DNA from 3 places in the Mesorhizobium sp. ORM8.1 genome. Region 3 is predicted to be linked to each of the others. Evidence: predicted binding sites of a transcription regulator. Region 3 holds the regulator's gene; each other region holds the start of a gene.
What was found. Region 3 encodes LexA, which represses DNA repair genes until DNA is damaged. Its sites were predicted from a motif close to TGTTCNNNNTGTGTTCNG; they were not measured.

Region 1 (5,208 bases), 1.2 Mb from region 3:
CCGGCTGGTATTTCGTCAGCCCGCTCAAGACGCTCGGCGCGCGCAAGGTGGAGCTGTTCAAGCAGTGGATCATGGCCGAGGCGGCGCTGACGCAGCGCGACCTCGACCTGGAGATCGCCGGCGGCCAGCCCAGGCGCGCGGCACTGGCGTGACATTATTTTGCTCCGCTTTACTTTATTGTATATGACTGAGACACCTTAACGGCTCCATCTCTATTCCACCTAAACGAAAACGCTTGACTATGTGCCAACAATCTAATTTGAACCACCGATGAGATCCCAGGATAATATAAGAGACCATTCTTTTTTATTGGCCACATTGCTGATATCTCAACTAACGTATCAGAAGCGCCGAAAATTCTATTTCTGTGAGCCACAAATCCTGAGCGGGCAAGCCAAACCTGCATACCATCCGGTCCAAGCTTCCCAGAGAGCTGACGAAGACATTCCGTCGCCTGCTCGTCAGAGCCGATGCTGCTCCACTCGATTTTGCTCGCCATGGGATCGTCGCCGGGAACCATAGCGGAGCAGCCGATGCTGGTTGGCGGACTTTCGGCATACCTTGCCCTAGGGACTGCCGATTCAGCCAATGCTAGGGGGTGAAAATAGTATAAGCCACCACCACCAGCGCTAGACCGACTTCACCTGAGTGATACCGACGAGACATTCTATCCCCGCGGGAACCTAACTACTCTACCTGCCGTCCACCGCCGAACCAAAGCTGGGTCAATACAAGGCGGTGGATTCTTTCATGGATTACTCGTTTCAAGCCACAGTAGATGAACGTAACCACGCAACCATCACCCACCCCAAGCTTATGCGGTGATAATATTAGGAACTTCTTACTAAACGTTCCCAATTACTGTATAATGGCGTCTTTGTTTCGAAACGCAATAGTCATATTCCGATGTCTGGTGAAACATTCTGCCTGTTTTTTTATAGTTTTTTAGACTTGTTTTCGCCAACCACGTCGAATACCATCCGACGCACTCTGATCCGGTGGACCGTGGCCGCGTTGGAGCCAACGCAGATCCAATTGAACTTCGCAAATTAAACTTGGAAGTCGCTGGGCCCACCTCACGGCTATGGCGCGATACCCCTGCTCTCGCCTACCAGCGCTCGCGCCCATCTTCCTCGATGCCTCTGGTCTCCGTATCCGGCCGTCGGCGGAAGCGTAAGCGATCGTCCCGCGATTTTGCCTTGCCGCATCGGTCGCCACTATCGCGATGAGCGTCCGGTCGCTCAGTCGATCCTGATAGTTGTAGGCGATCGTCCACAGGATCAGTGCTGCGAGGACGACGGCGGCCAGGGCAAGAGTGCTTTTCAAAATGCCGTTCATCGGTGTTGCGAACCACGTTCCGCCACTTGTGGAAAAAAACCGCGGGAGAAAGTGTGAAAAGAGGCAAACACCAGCAGATTTTCGGGATTTTGCCTCGGTTTTGGATCGTCCACATGTGTAGCCGGCTAGCGCGATCGCACCATGACGTGAAGCCGAGACTCAGCTATCTTGGCTTGTGCGGCGGGCCTGATTTCCCGCTTGGCCGGCGCTATCGAGCTTCCTCCCAAGCAGCGCCGGCCTTCTTCTGTGTGGCGCGGCCCGCGCCAACATCTCACCTTATTGCTTTGCCGGCGTGCCCGGCTGATCGCCGCTGGTGGCAGAATTCGGCACCGGGTTCTTGTCGGCCTGGTTGATCGTGTCGCCCGGCGCCTTGGTCGGCGGCGTGCTGTTGTCGCAGGCGGCGAGCACGAGCCCTGCCGCAAGAGCCAGCAGCACAGGAAGCTTCGTCATGACAACCTCCTCTCGTTCGCCCCTTTCCTCGAGGGCAAACGAAGCGGCGGCGGTTTGGTTGCGAGAAACGGCTGGAACCAATCGCCCGGGCTGCGGTTGACCTGCCAACCGAACCAACTGCTTCAGGAGATCACCATGATACGGCTGCTGCTGATAGGCCTGTTTGCCTACGCCGCCTATCGCGTCACGATGCGGATCGTCGAGGAAGTGCCGGGTGACGTCGCGCCGCTGGAGATGCCCGGCGACGAGAGGCGAGCGCTGCGGCGGCAATCGGCGAGGATGGGGGTCGAGCCGAGGAGGTAGACGTTAGCCGATCTTCCCCTCGTGGGAAATGGCCGGCAGGATAGAGAGGGGCGCGAAAGATCTCGGCCTTGCCACTTTTAGTCTGGACCAAGCCTGTTGACTCCATCGATCGCGATACGCTTGGCCATTGACCCTATGCCGGCGGGACAGCGCCCCTCTCTGCCCTGCCGGGCATCTCCCCCACGAGGGGGAGATTGGCTGTCGTATCGGGTTTCGCGAATCGCCGGTGCAAGGAGACCGGCTTTATCCCGTTGCGAACAAAGCGGAAACGATGCTTGATGGGCGATGAACCTTGCCGCCCGTGATTCGTCCTTTGAAGCACCCGCTTACCTTATCCGGCTGAACGACGAGCAGCGGCTGGCGGTGATGCATGGCGACGGCAAGGTGGCGGCGCCTCTGCTGGTGATCGCCGGCGCCGGCTCCGGCAAGACCAACACGCTGGCGCATCGCGTGGCGCATCTGATCGTCAAGGGCGCCGATCCGCGCCGCATCCTGTTGATGACCTTCTCGCGCCGCGCGGCGTCCGAGATGGCCAAGCGCGTCGAGCGCATCGCCGGCGAGGTGTTGGGCCGCGACGCCGCCATCATCGCCGATGCGCTGGCCTGGGCCGGCACGTTCCATGGCATCGGCGCCCGGCTGTTGCGCGACTATGCCGAGCAGATCGGCCTCGCTGCGGCCTTCACCATCCACGACCGCGAGGATTCGGCCGACCTGATGAACCTTGCCCGGCACGAGCTGGGGTTTTCCAGGACCGAAAGCCGCTTCCCGACAAAGGGCACCTGCCTGCAGATCTATTCGCGCGCGGTGAACGCGCAGGCGCCATTGGGCGAAGTGCTGGGCGCCGCCTTCCCCTGGTGCGCGGCCTGGGCGGAGCAGCTCAAGGCGCTGTTCGCGGCCTATGTCGAGGCCAAGCAGGCGCAGAACGTGCTCGATTACGACGACCTCCTGCTCTACTGGGCGCAGATGGCGGCGGAGCCGGAGATCGCGGCGCATCTTTCCTCGCGCTTCGACCATGTGCTTGTCGACGAATACCAGGACACCAACCGGCTGCAGGCCTCGATCCTGCTGGCGCTGAAACCGGACGGCGCGGGCCTGACCGTGGTCGGCGACGACGCGCAGTCGATCTATTCCTTCCGCGCCGCGGAAGTTCGCAACATCCTCGATTTCCCAAAGCAGTTCGCGCAAGGCGCCGAGATCGTCATGCTGGAGCGCAATTACCGCTCGACCGAGACGATCCTGGCCGCCGCCAACAAGGTGATCGGCGAGGCCAGCGAGCGTTTCACCAAGAACCTCTGGACCGAGCGCCGGTCGTCGCACAAGCCGCAGCTGGTCAGCGTGCGCGACGAGGGCGAACAGGCCAACTACGTCTGCCAGGCGATCCTTGCCGAGCGCGAGGCCGGCACGGCGCTGAAGGCGCAGGCGGTGCTGTTCCGCACCTCCAGCCACAGCGGCCCGCTGGAAGTGGAGCTGACGCGCCGCAACATACCGTTCGTCAAATTCGGCGGCCTGAAATTCCTCGACGCCGCGCATGTCAAGGACATGCTGGCGATGCTGCGCTTCGCCGAGAATCCGCGCGACCGCGTCGCCGGTTTTCGCGTCCTGCAATTGATGCCGGGGATCGGCCCTTCGGCCGCCTCGCAGATCGTCGAGGCGATGGCGACGTCGCTGGACGAGACGCTGGGCCTTGCCCGCTTCCGGCCGCCGCAGCGCGCGGCTGGGGACTGGCCGGTGTTCCTCGACATCTACAGCGGGCTGCGCACCGGCCCCAAATGGCCGGCCGACCTGGAGCGGATCAGGCTGTGGTACGAGCCGCATATGGAGCGCATCCATGAGGACGCGATCACGCGGCGCGCCGACCTCTTGCAGCTCGAGCAGATCGCGGCCGGCTATCCGTCACGCGAACGTTTCCTGACCGAGCTGACGCTCGATCCGCCGGACGCCACCAGCGACCAGGCCGGACCGCCGCATCGCGACGAGGACTATCTCATCCTGTCGACCATCCATTCGGCCAAGGGCCAGGAATGGAAGAACGTGTTTGTGCTCAACACCGTCGACGGCTGCATTCCGGCCGATCTCGGCGTCGGCACCAAGGAAGATATCGAGGAAGAGCGCCGGCTGCTCTATGTAGCGATGACGCGGGCCAAGGACAGCCTGCATCTGGTGGTGCCGCAGCGCTTTTATCCGCACAACCAGCCGGCGCGCGGCGACCGCCATGTCTATGCTTCGCGCACCCGCTTCATCCCCGCTTCGATGCTTTCGGCCTTCGAGCAGTCGTCCTGGGCAAGTGCGGCCCTCAAGGACGACCCGCGCCAGAGGCCGGGGGTCAAGGTCGATCTCGGCGCGCGCATGCGCGGCATGTGGAAATAAGTCGCCAATCAACAATCACGGCCGCGCCGAAGCTGGGCAACGCGCTGTATTTGTTCGGACTTTCAGTCCCGCCGGCAAACACTTGCGATCGTCCCGGTAACCATTCCCGAGAATGCGGCCAGTCATTTTTCCAAAAGACGCCATGGAACCTTCCACGGCGCGAAAGCTTTTCCCGTCAGAACTTTATTCCCGTAAGAACTTTTTTGTTAGCTGGTTCCAGTCAGAGGAGTGGGATTTATGAAGACCCTTATGCTCGCAGCCATTGCGGCTGCAATGTCCATTTCGGCTCTCCCGGCGATGTCCGTGCCGTCGAAGGCGGCAAGCCTGGTGATCACCACGGACAACGACAATATGCGCCATGATGAACGCTACTGGCGCCACCACCATCGAGACCGCGACCACTGGCGCGACCGCGACCGCTGGCGGGACCGCGACCGCTGGCACGATCGCAGATGCCGCATACAGATCGAGAAGCGTTGGCATCACGGGCGCCCGGTGATCCGCGAGGTCAAGGTCTGCAGGGGCAATGACTGGTAGGTTTGCGAACTGACGTTTCGGATCGAGCCGTTGCCGGCACAGGCAGCGGCCCGACCCCTTGTTGTGCGATGGCCAGGCGGGCCTCTGCCTGAGAAAAGTCGACATGTGCGGAACCTCTCGGCGCACGATGCGTTGTCAGCGCGTCCCACCAGACCGCAGGATGACAGCCCCGCCATCCCGCGCAGCCAATTGACGAGGTCCGAATGTACGACA
Region 2 (5,208 bases), 220 kb from region 3:
GTCGCGGAATGGTTGGCGCGCAGCTTCGAGCGGCGGGCATGGTCGACCTTCAGTTCAACGGCTGTACCCGTCTTGACGGTGCCGTTCGCGACCTTGCCGATATGGACGAACAGGCCGTCGGCTTTCTTCTGCGTATCGGAAATCTCGATCGAGAAGCCGTCGCCGGAGATTACGCCGGTGTCGCCCATCTGGCCGCCGGACTCAGCGTAGAACGGCGTCTGGTTGACGACCACGGCAACGGCATCGCCCTGATCGGCGCTGTCGATGGTCTTGCCGTCCTTGACCAGCGCCTGGATCAGGCCTTCGGCAGCTTCAGTCTCATAGCCGAGGAATTCGGTCGCGCCGGTCTTCTCGCGCACCGCAAACCATACCGTCTCGGTCGCCGCTTCACCCGAGCCCGCCCAATGCGCGCGCGCCTCGGCCTTCTGCCGCTCCATCGCGTCGGTGAAGCCGGCAAGGTCGACCGAGATGCTGCGCTGGCGCAGCGCATCCTGCGTCAGGTCGAGCGGGAAGCCATAAGTGTCGTAGAGCTTGAAGGCCGTCTCACCGTCCAGCATGTCGCCGGCATGCAATGTCTCGGTGGCTTCTGAAAGCAGGCCAAGGCCGCGCGTCAGCGTTTTGCCGAAACGCGTCTCCTCGAGCTTCAGCGTCTCGGCGATCAGTTCCTGCCCGCGTAAGAGTTCCGGATAGGCCTGGCCCATCTCGCGCACCAGCGCCGGCACCAGCTGCCACATCAAGGGCTCCTTGGCGCCGAGCAGCTGCGCATGGCGCATGGCGCGGCGCATGATGCGGCGCAGCACATAGCCGCGGCCTTCGTTCGACGGCAGCACGCCGTCGGCCACCAGGAAGGACGACGAGCGCAGATGATCGGCAATGACGCGGTAGGACGCGACATTCTCCGCATCCGGGCCATGGCCGAGCGCTGACGAGGCGGCGTCGATCAGGTGGCGGAACAAGTCGGTCTCAAAGACGCTTTCCACGCCTTGCATGATGGACGCCATGCGCTCCAGGCCCATGCCGGTGTCGATCGAGGGACGCGGCAGATCGATGCGCTCTTCCTTCGTCACCTGCTCATACTGCATGAACACCAGGTTCCAGAATTCCAGGAACCGGTCGCCATCCTCTTCCGGGCTGCCGGGCGGGCCGCCCCAGATGTGCTCGCCGCGATCGATGAAGATCTCCGAGCACGGGCCGCACGGGCCGGTATCGCCCATCGCCCAGAAATTGTCCGAGGTCGCGATGCGGATTATGCGGTCTTCCGAAAAGCCGGCGATCTTCTTCCAGAACCCCGCCGCCTCGTCGTCGGTGTGGTAGACGGTGACCAGCAGCTTGTCCTTGTTCAGCCCGAACTCCCTGGTGATCAGGTTCCAGGCAAGCTCGATGGCGCGTTCCTTGAAGTAATCGCCGAACGAGAAATTGCCGAGCATCTCGAAGAAGGTGAGATGGCGCGCGGTGTAGCCGACATTGTCGAGGTCATTGTGCTTGCCGCCGGCGCGCACGCTCTTCTGCGCCGTCGAGGCACGCGAATAGGGACGCTTCTCCAGGCCGGTGAAGACGTTCTTGAACTGTACCATGCCGGCATTGGTGAACATCAATGTCGGATCGTTGCGCGGCACCAGCGGGCTCGAGGCGACGATCTCGTGCCCTTCCTTGCGGAAGTAGTCGAGGAATGTCGACCGGATCTCGTTCACGCCAACCATTGCATACTGCCTTTTCACGAAAACCGCCGGCACGGCCGGCGGCAATGGGTTTTGTGTCTAAAGCAATTCCAGGAAAAGTGCGAAGCGGTTAAGTTCGGCGACTTCGCCGTAACCCTCCGTCCGGAATTGCGTCGAAACAAAGAGATGGATTGGCCTTTTAGCGATAGGCCTTGGCCCTGTCCAGAAACACGGGACTAAGCATGTCGCCCAAAACTGCGCAGCGGTTTTGGGGAAACGATATGCGCAAAAACAAAGCCTGCGCGTCGCCTGAATCCGTTTCAGCGCGACGCGCTTTAAGCCAAGCCAGAGAGCCCCGCGCTCGAATTCCGGCGCTTAAAACGCAAACCGCCGGCACGAGGGCCGGCGGTTCAGGAACGCGGTACTACAGAACTCAATTACATAAGCATATGCCGATATGCCAGGATTGTGGCCGAACTCCGGCCAAGCCAGCTAACTGTCGGCATTATTCCGGACATTGCTGGGGTCCAGCATCTTACACGGCGCCGGCTTCGTCCTCGAAACCGTCATCGCCATTGCCCTCGGATCTGTCATTTTCGAGGAATTTCTCGGCGATCAGACCGGCATTCTGGCGCAACGCCAGCTCGACCTCGCGCGCGGTGTCGGGATTGTCGCGCAGGAACAGCTTTGCGTTCTCGCGGCCCTGGCCGAGGCGTTGCGAATTGTAGGAGAACCAGGCGCCCGACTTCTCGATGACGCCGGCCTTGACGCCGAGATCGACCAATTCGCCGGTCTTCGACACGCCCTCGCCATACATGATGTCGAACTCGACCACCTTGAAGGGCGGGGCCAGCTTGTTCTTGACCACCTTGACGCGGGTCTGGTTGCCGACGACCTCGTCGCGGTCCTTGACCGAGCCGATGCGGCGGATGTCGAGGCGCACCGAGGCGTAGAATTTCAGCGCATTGCCGCCGGTGGTGGTTTCCGGCGAGCCGAACATGACGCCGATCTTCATGCGGATCTGGTTGATGAAGATGACCATGGTGTTGGAGCGCGAGATCGAGGCGGTCAGCTTGCGCAGCGCCTGGCTCATCAGGCGGGCCTGCAGACCCGGCAGCGAATCGCCCATCTCGCCTTCGATTTCGGCGCGCGGCGTCAGTGCCGCGACCGAATCGACCACCAGCACGTCGATGGCGCCGGAGCGCACCAGCGTATCACAGATTTCCAGCGCCTGCTCGCCGGTATCGGGCTGCGAGATCAGGAGGTTCTCCAGATCGACGCCGAGCTTGCGGGCATAGACCGGATCGAGCGCGTGTTCGGCATCGACGAAGGCGCAGATGCCGCCCTTTTTCTGGGCTTCCGCCACCGTGTGCAGCGCCAGCGTCGTCTTGCCCGAGCTTTCCGGCCCGTAGATTTCGACGATGCGGCCGCGCGGCAGGCCGCCGACGCCGAGCGCGATGTCGAGGCCAAGCGATCCCGTTGGCACGGTTTCGATCTCGACTACCTGCTCGTTGGCGCCGAGCCGCATGATCGAGCCCTTGCCGAAGGCGCGCTCGATTTGCGACAGCGCCGCATCCAGAGCCTTTGATTTGTCCACTGCCTTGTCCTCTACAAGCCGCAAAGAATTCTGAGCCATGATACATCACCCCTTGGTCGTCAATGAAGGCCGGACAATCCGTAATCCTTATTAGTTTGTACCTTTTTTGTTCTCATTTGGCAAGTGGCAACAAACATTTGAAAAACAATCAATATCTGGATTTGTTCTATTTTTGTCTCACCAGGGTTAGTCGCGGCCGCGGCGACTGGTCCAGAAGCGACGCAAGCCCCCGGCCCCGAATCGCTGCCGATCGCGAAGCCCTGCGCGAACATTGCGAGGCGGTGAGCGGAAATCTAGTGTGCGCGACCGAACGATCAACAAGGTAATCCCACCGCATGCCGACATCCCCGACAATCCTGGCGCTGGGCGGCGCCCACATCGACCGCCGCGGCCAGGTCTCGGGCGCCTATGTGCCCGCCGCCTCCAATCCGGGCGTCATGCGCGAGGATGTCGGCGGGGTTGTCTTCAACGCGTTGCGCAGCGTGGTGAAGCGCGGCGTGTCGGCATCGCTGATGTCCGTGCGCGGCGGCGACGCGGCGGCAGACACAGTTGCCTCGGCCATCGACGATGCCGGGATAACCGACCTCTCGGTGGTGTTCCTCGACCGCGTCACGCCGAGCTATACTGCCTTGATCGACGCAGAGGGCGAGCTGATCGTCGGCCTGGCCGACATGGCGCTCTACGATCTCGCTTTTCCCAAGCAGATAAGACGCGCCAAGGTGCGCGAGGCGATCGGCGCCGCCGACGCCATTTTGTGCGACGCCAATTTGCCGACGGCGGCGCTGGAGCGGCTGACGGCGCTGGCCGGCGACCGTCCGGTCTTTGCCATCGCCGTCTCGCCGGCCAAGGTCGTCCGCCTGGCGCCGCTGCTTGGCGCGCTGTCGCTGCTCTTCATGAACCGCCGCGAAGTGGCAGCACTTGCCGGCGCCGATCTGTCGGACGGGGACGCCGTCGGCAGACTGAGGCAGGCCGGCCTCGGCGCCGGCGTGATCACGGCCGGCAGCGCCCCGGTGCTGGGCTTCGACGACAGCGGCATGTTCGAAATCGATCCGCCCGCGCCACGCCGGATTGCCGACGTCACCGGCGCCGGCGATGCGTTGACCGGCGCCACGGTCGCCGCGATGCTGCGCGGACTGCCCTTGCGCTCCGCCCTGCGCGAGGGCCTCGCCGCGGCAATGCTTGCCATCGAGGGCGTCGAGGCCGTGCCGGCCTTCACGGTGGCGAGCTTCGCGCAGGCGCTCGCCCTTGTGCCGCAGGCGCGGGAAGTGGCATAGGGCCAAAGAATCATCTTGCCGGAGCTCAATTCTCCGGATCGGAGACAGACATGACACCGCAAACCGCCAGCCCGTTCATCGACATCCATCCGCCGGTCGCCGAAGCGCTCCGCGCCGGCAAGCCGGTGGTGGCGCTCGAAAGCACCATCATCACCCACGGCATGCCCTATCCCGACAATGGCGCGATGGCGGCCAAGGTCGAGCAGATCATCGTCGACGGTGGCGCCGTGCCGGCGACGATCGCCGTGGTCAACGGCCGCATCAAGATCGGGCTTTCCGATGGCGAGCGCGAATCGCTGGCCATGACCGGCGACGCCATGAAGCTGTCGCGCGCCGATCTCGGCTTTGCGGTGGCGCAAGGCCGTACCGGCGGCACCACAGTCGCCGCCACGATGATCGCCGCGCATATGGTCGGGATAACGGTCTTCGCCACCGGCGGCATCGGCGGCGTCCACAAGGGCGCGGAAAAGAGCTTCGACATCTCGGCCGACCTGGATGAGTTGGCGCGCACCCCTGTCATCGTCGTCTCGGCCGGCGCCAAGGCGATCCTCGACATCGAAAAGACGCTTGAAGTGCTGGAGACGCGCGGCGTGCCCGTGGTCGGCCACGCCTGCGAGACCATGCCGGCCTTCTGGTCGCGGCAATCGCGCTTCCGCGCCCCCTCACCCTGCACAAGGCG
Region 3 (5,208 bases):
TTGCCCGACTCCATCCAGTAGCCGCCATGGATGAACACCACGAGGCCCTTTGGCGTGGCGCTGGGGAGAAAGAGATCAAGCCGATTGCGCGGCGCCTGGCCGTAGACGATGTCGAGCCGTGCCCTGCCCTCCCCAAGGAGCTTCTCGCGAAACGCCTGTGCCGGGCCATCCCAGGCCGCCGGCCAGCGGTCGCCGCCTGCGATGTTCGCCCCATTGGTGTAGGCATCGTCCCAATCCGCGATGCGATGCTCGACCACCGGCCCCTCCCAAGACACGCAGCTTTCCCTCAGCAATGGCGAGCAGCGACCACAACGTCAATGCTTCGGAGCAAAACATTTTAGGCTTGAAACAAATTTCTGCTGGTGCAATCCTGCGTGACGAACAGCCGACAATGGGAGGTCTGCTGCACGGGCCGGAGCCTGCATTCCCTCGCCGCATGGGTGGCGTTGCTGGACAGACGCGGACCGCAACATCGACCGCCTTGCAAGCAGGAAGGATAGCGGCAGCATGCTCGGACCTTCGGCGCACACCGATACTTTCACGCGCGATCACCTGCCGCCGCCGCACCAATGGCCGGACTTCCTTCTCGACGGCTTCGACTATCCCGAACGCCTCAATGCCGGCGTCGAACTGACCGACCGGCTGGTCCAACTGGGCTTCGGCGATCGTACCGCGTTGATCGGCAACGGCCGCCGCCGCACCTACAAGGAACTGTCCGACTGGACGAACAGGCTGGCCCATGCGCTGGTCGAAAATTATGGCGTCAAGCCCGGCAACCGGGTGCTGATCCGTTCAGCGAACAACCCCGCCATGGTCGCCTGCTGGCTGGCCGCCACCAAGGTTGGTGCCGTGGTCGTCAACACCATGCCGATGCTGCGCGCCGGCGAACTTGCCAAGATCGTCGACAAGGCGGAAATCGGCATCGCGCTTTGCGATACGCGGCTGATGGACGATATGACCGCCTGCGCCAAGGACAGCGCCTTCCTCAAACAGGTCATCGGCTTCGACGGCACCGCCAACCACGATGCGGAACTCGACCGCGCCGCCCTCGACAAGTCCGTCACCTTCACGGCCGTCGACACCGGACGCGACGACGTAGCGCTTCTCGGCTTCACCTCGGGGACAACGGGCGTGCCCAAGGCGACCATGCATTTTCATCGCGACCTGTTGATCATCGCCGACGCCTATGCCCGCGAGGTTCTCCAGGTGACGCCCGACGACATATTTGTCGGTTCGCCGCCGCTGGCCTTCACCTTTGGCCTCGGCGGGCTCGCCATTTTCCCGCTGCGCTTCGGCGCGGCGGCGACGCTGCTGGAGCAGGCGACGCCGCCCAACATGATCCACATCATCGAGACCTACAGGGCAACCATCTCCTTCACCGCACCGACCGCCTACCGCGCCATGTTGAAAGCCATGGACGAAGGAGCCGATTTGTCGTCGCTGCGCGTCGCGGTTTCGGCTGGCGAGACGCTGCCCGCTCCTGTCTTCGAAGAATGGACGCGCAAGACCGGCAAGCCGATCCTCGACGGCATCGGGGCGACCGAGATGTTGCACATTTTCATCTCCAACCGCTTCGACGATAGGAAGCCGGCTTCGACCGGCAAGCCGGTGGGCGGCTATGAGGCGCGCATCGTAGACGACGCGATGCGCGAATTGCCGCGCGGCACGATTGGCAGGCTCGCGGTGCGTGGCCCGACAGGCTGCCGCTATATGGCCGATAGCCGCCAGGCAGACTATGTCCGCGACGGCTGGAACCTGACCGGCGACACCTTCGTCCACGACGAGGACGGCTTCTTCCACTTCGCCGCCCGCTCCGACGACATGATCGTCAGCGCCGGCTACAACATTGCCGGACCCGAGGTCGAAGCAGCACTTCTGTCGCACCCCGACGTCACGGAATGCGCCGTCATCGGCGCCGAGGACGCCGAACGCGGCCAGATTGTCGAGGCGCATGTCGTGCTGGCAACCGGCGTGGCGCCGGACGCCGCGACCGTCAAACGCCTGCAGGATCATGTCAAGGCAACGATCGCGCCATACAAATACCCGCGCTCCGTCAAGTTCATCGCGGCCTTGCCCAAGACCCAGACCGGCAAGATCCAGCGTTTTCGCCTGCGCTCCGAGAAGGCTCGTTGAGCGGACCGCTTCAGGTGACGGCGGTTTTCACCGCAAAGCGCGCGTCCTGCCAGGCGCCGGTGCCCAGGATGTCTTCCAGCACCTCGACCGCGTCCCAGACATCGCGATAGCCGACATAGAGCGGCGTGAAGCCGAAGCGAATGGTGGACGGCGCGCGGAAATCGCCGATCACGCCACGTTCGATCAAGGCGCGCATGACCTGGTAGCCATGCGGATGGGCGAACGAAACCTGGCTGCCGCGTTGGGCGCCGTCGCGCGGGCTTTCCAGCTCGAGGCCGTAGGCGCCGCATTTGGCTTCGACCAACCGGATGAACAGATCCGTCAATGCGACGCTCTTATCGCGCACGGCGTTCATGTCGACCTCGTCCCAGAGATTGAGCGCGCCTTTCAGCGCCCGCATCGACAGCACCGGCTGCGTTCCGCACAGGAACCGGCGGATGCCCGTACCGGCGGCATAGCCCTGCTCGAACGCGAAAGGCCTTGCATGACCCCACCAGCCGTTGAGCGGTTGATGGACCTCGCGATGGTGACGGTTCGCGGCATAGATGAAGGCCGGCGCGCCCGGCCCGCCATTGAGGTATTTGTACGTGCAGCCGATGGCGAAATCGGCATTCGAGCCATCGAGGTCCACCGGCAGCGCACCGGCGGTGTGACAGAGATCCCAGACGATCAACGCACCAGCCTGGTGGGCCTTGCGCGTCAGGGCCGCCATGTCGCGCAACCGTCCGGACTTGTAGTTGACGTGGTTGACCAGGATGACCGCAACTTGGCTGTCGATCAGTTCCTCGATCGTCGGGGCGTCGACGCCTTCCAGCCGCAGCACCGTGCCGGGGCGTGTCGAGGCCGCGCCTTCCGCCATGTAGAGGTCGGTTGGAAAGCTGTCGCCCTCGGCAACAATGACCGACCGTTCAGGCCGCATCGCCAGCGCTGCATGCAAAACCTTGTAGATGTTGATCGAAGTCGTATCGCAGACGACGGTCTGGCCAGGTGCCGCGCCGATCAAGCGCCCGAGCTGGTCGCCCAATTCGACCGGCATGTCGAACCAGCCGGCGGTGTTCCAGGCGCGGATCAGATCCTGCGCCCATTCACGCCTGGCGGCGTTCTCGATCTCGGTGAAGACATCGGGTGAAGCAGCGCCCAGCGAATTGCCGTCGAGATAAATGACCCCCTCCGGCAGCACGAAGCGATCGCGCATGGCGCGCAACGGATCGGCGGCGTCCATCGCCTCGACAGACGCCAGATCAGGAATTCCCGTCATAGTGCAATCGCCTCCCGTTTGGACCCGACGCAGCGCATGACGCCGCCGGCCAGCCATGCGCGGTTTGTCTCACCGCCGTCCACGATCCGGCAAGACCCTTTTGTCCTTGTCCGCTGGTCCATCGATGCCAGCGATAGACCGCAGCATTGCCAAAGTTGGCATTTTGAGTTCGTTTCGTTCACGGTGCCGCATGTAAACTGGGGTGCAGAGCTCATCCCGCCCTGCGCATCCGCGATGCTGATGCCCTATCTCTTATGAACGATGGGGTTGTAAAATGGAACGGAATCAAGACCTAAGGCTCAGCCGGCCGTCGCGGCGGCGCCCAAGCGGGCGCAACATGGTTTCGACTGTCCTAACAAATTCACTAAACTTTAAACGGTTGCGGAACACAACTGGAACAGATAGTGTTTGTTCTGGGTTTGTTTTTCTGATTCTGGTTTCAGAACCCGTGGGGGTCGCCGATGCTGACGCGCAAACAACATGAACTCCTGATGTTCATCCACGAACGTCTGAAGGAGAGCGGCATTCCTCCGTCCTTCGACGAAATGAAGGAAGCGCTCGACCTTGCATCGAAGTCCGGCATCCATCGGCTGATCACGGCGCTGGAAGAACGCGGCTTCATTCGCCGGCTGCCCAACCGGGCGCGCGCGCTTGAAGTGCTGCGGCTGCCCGATTCGATCGCGCCCGGCCTCAATGCCGCGAGGAAGTTTTCGCCAAGCGTCATCCAGGGTGGCCAGGGTCAAGGCAATCTCGGCCGGCAGATCAAGCCTGCTGCATCGTCGCGCGCGCCGTCGCCCAGCAATGACGACGATGCGATCTCGGCCGTGTCGATCCCTGTGATGGGCCGTATCGCCGCCGGTGTACCGATCGACGCCATCCAGCACCGGACGCATTCGATCTCGGTGCCGCCGGACATGATCATGGGCGGCGAGCATTACGCGCTCGAGGTCAAGGGCGATTCGATGATCGAGGCCGGCATCTTCGATGGCGACACCGTCATCATCCGCAACGCCGATACGGCGAGCCCGGGCGAGATCGTGGTGGCGCTGGTCGACGACGAGGAAGCGACGCTCAAGCGCTTCCGCCGCAAAGGCGCCTCGATCGCGCTCGAAGCCGCCAACCCGGCCTATGAGACGCGCATCTTCGGGCCTGACCGCGTCAAGGTGCAGGGCAAGCTGGTCGGACTGATCAGGCGCTACTGAGCCGGTTGGGCGGGCTTCGCATCCGTCCTCTCCGGCTTTTTGTACGGCGGTAGCCCCTCGCCTCGCGGGTGTATTTCCGCTGCTCGTGCCAGGGCCGGTACGGCTGCTCGACGGCGTAGCGAATGACTGGCCGCGCCGTTGCCGACTGCGTGTCGAAGAAGACGGCCGCGCTGCCGTCACGCGCGAGCTGTCGCTTGGTGACGACGAGAATGCGCGGATCCCAGCAAGGATTGTAGGCGGTGGCGTCGTTGATGACGATAAGGTCGGCGAAGCCGCAGGCTGGGCGGGCGCTGTCGCGTGTCTCGGCGAGCGCCACGATCGCGCCGGACGGATGCCTGCCGATGCACAGGTCGCCAGTGCAGTAGAAGGGCGAGCCCGGTGGCAAATCGACTGGATCGGCGACGTCCAACGCGCCTTTGGCGAACATCTCCGGCGGCACGATTGCCCCGGCCTGCAGTGCTCGCTTCCAATTGTCGGTGGTGAATTCGTTGGAGCGTTCACGGTTGATGGCAAGCTCGCCGCCACCGATCGGCATCGCTACCAGATGCGCGTCCTCCGAAATGAGAAGGTCAGGCGTGCGGACGTGCGGAATCGCCAACAAGGCGGCGAGCGCGA

Region 1: the regulator LexA is predicted to act here: its motif matches at 2,345-2,362, upstream of ACVDG8_RS05840 (ATP-dependent helicase).
Region 2: the regulator LexA is predicted to act here: its motif matches at 3,352-3,369, upstream of recA (recombinase RecA).

Annotation. Positions count from the first base shown of each region.
Region 1 covers NZ_CM132600.1:1,107,361-1,112,568, forward strand. The annotation lists gene ACVDG8_RS05825 (LysR substrate-binding domain-containing protein) at 1-152, shown strand, start outside; gene ACVDG8_RS05830 (hypothetical protein) at 1,615-1,788, opposite strand; gene ACVDG8_RS05835 (hypothetical protein) at 1,924-2,091, shown strand; gene ACVDG8_RS05840 (ATP-dependent helicase) at 2,377-4,458, shown strand; gene ACVDG8_RS05845 (hypothetical protein) at 4,696-4,995, shown strand; gene ACVDG8_RS05850 (DUF982 domain-containing protein) at 5,199-5,208, shown strand, end outside.
Region 2 covers NZ_CM132600.1:7,118,903-7,124,110, reverse strand. The annotation lists gene alaS (alanine--tRNA ligase) at 1-1,700, opposite strand, end outside; gene recA (recombinase RecA) at 2,194-3,294, opposite strand; gene ACVDG8_RS35475 (carbohydrate kinase family protein) at 3,591-4,529, shown strand; partial or broken gene ACVDG8_RS35470 (pseudouridine-5'-phosphate glycosidase) at 4,580-5,208, shown strand, end outside.
Region 3 covers NZ_CM132600.1:7,341,618-7,346,825, reverse strand. The annotation lists gene ACVDG8_RS36615 (alpha/beta hydrolase) at 1-257, opposite strand, end outside; gene ACVDG8_RS36610 (AMP-binding protein) at 508-2,133, shown strand; gene kynU (kynureninase) at 2,144-3,391, opposite strand; gene lexA (transcriptional repressor LexA) at 3,853-4,593, shown strand; partial or broken gene ACVDG8_RS36595 (ComEC/Rec2 family competence protein) at 4,587-5,208, opposite strand, start outside.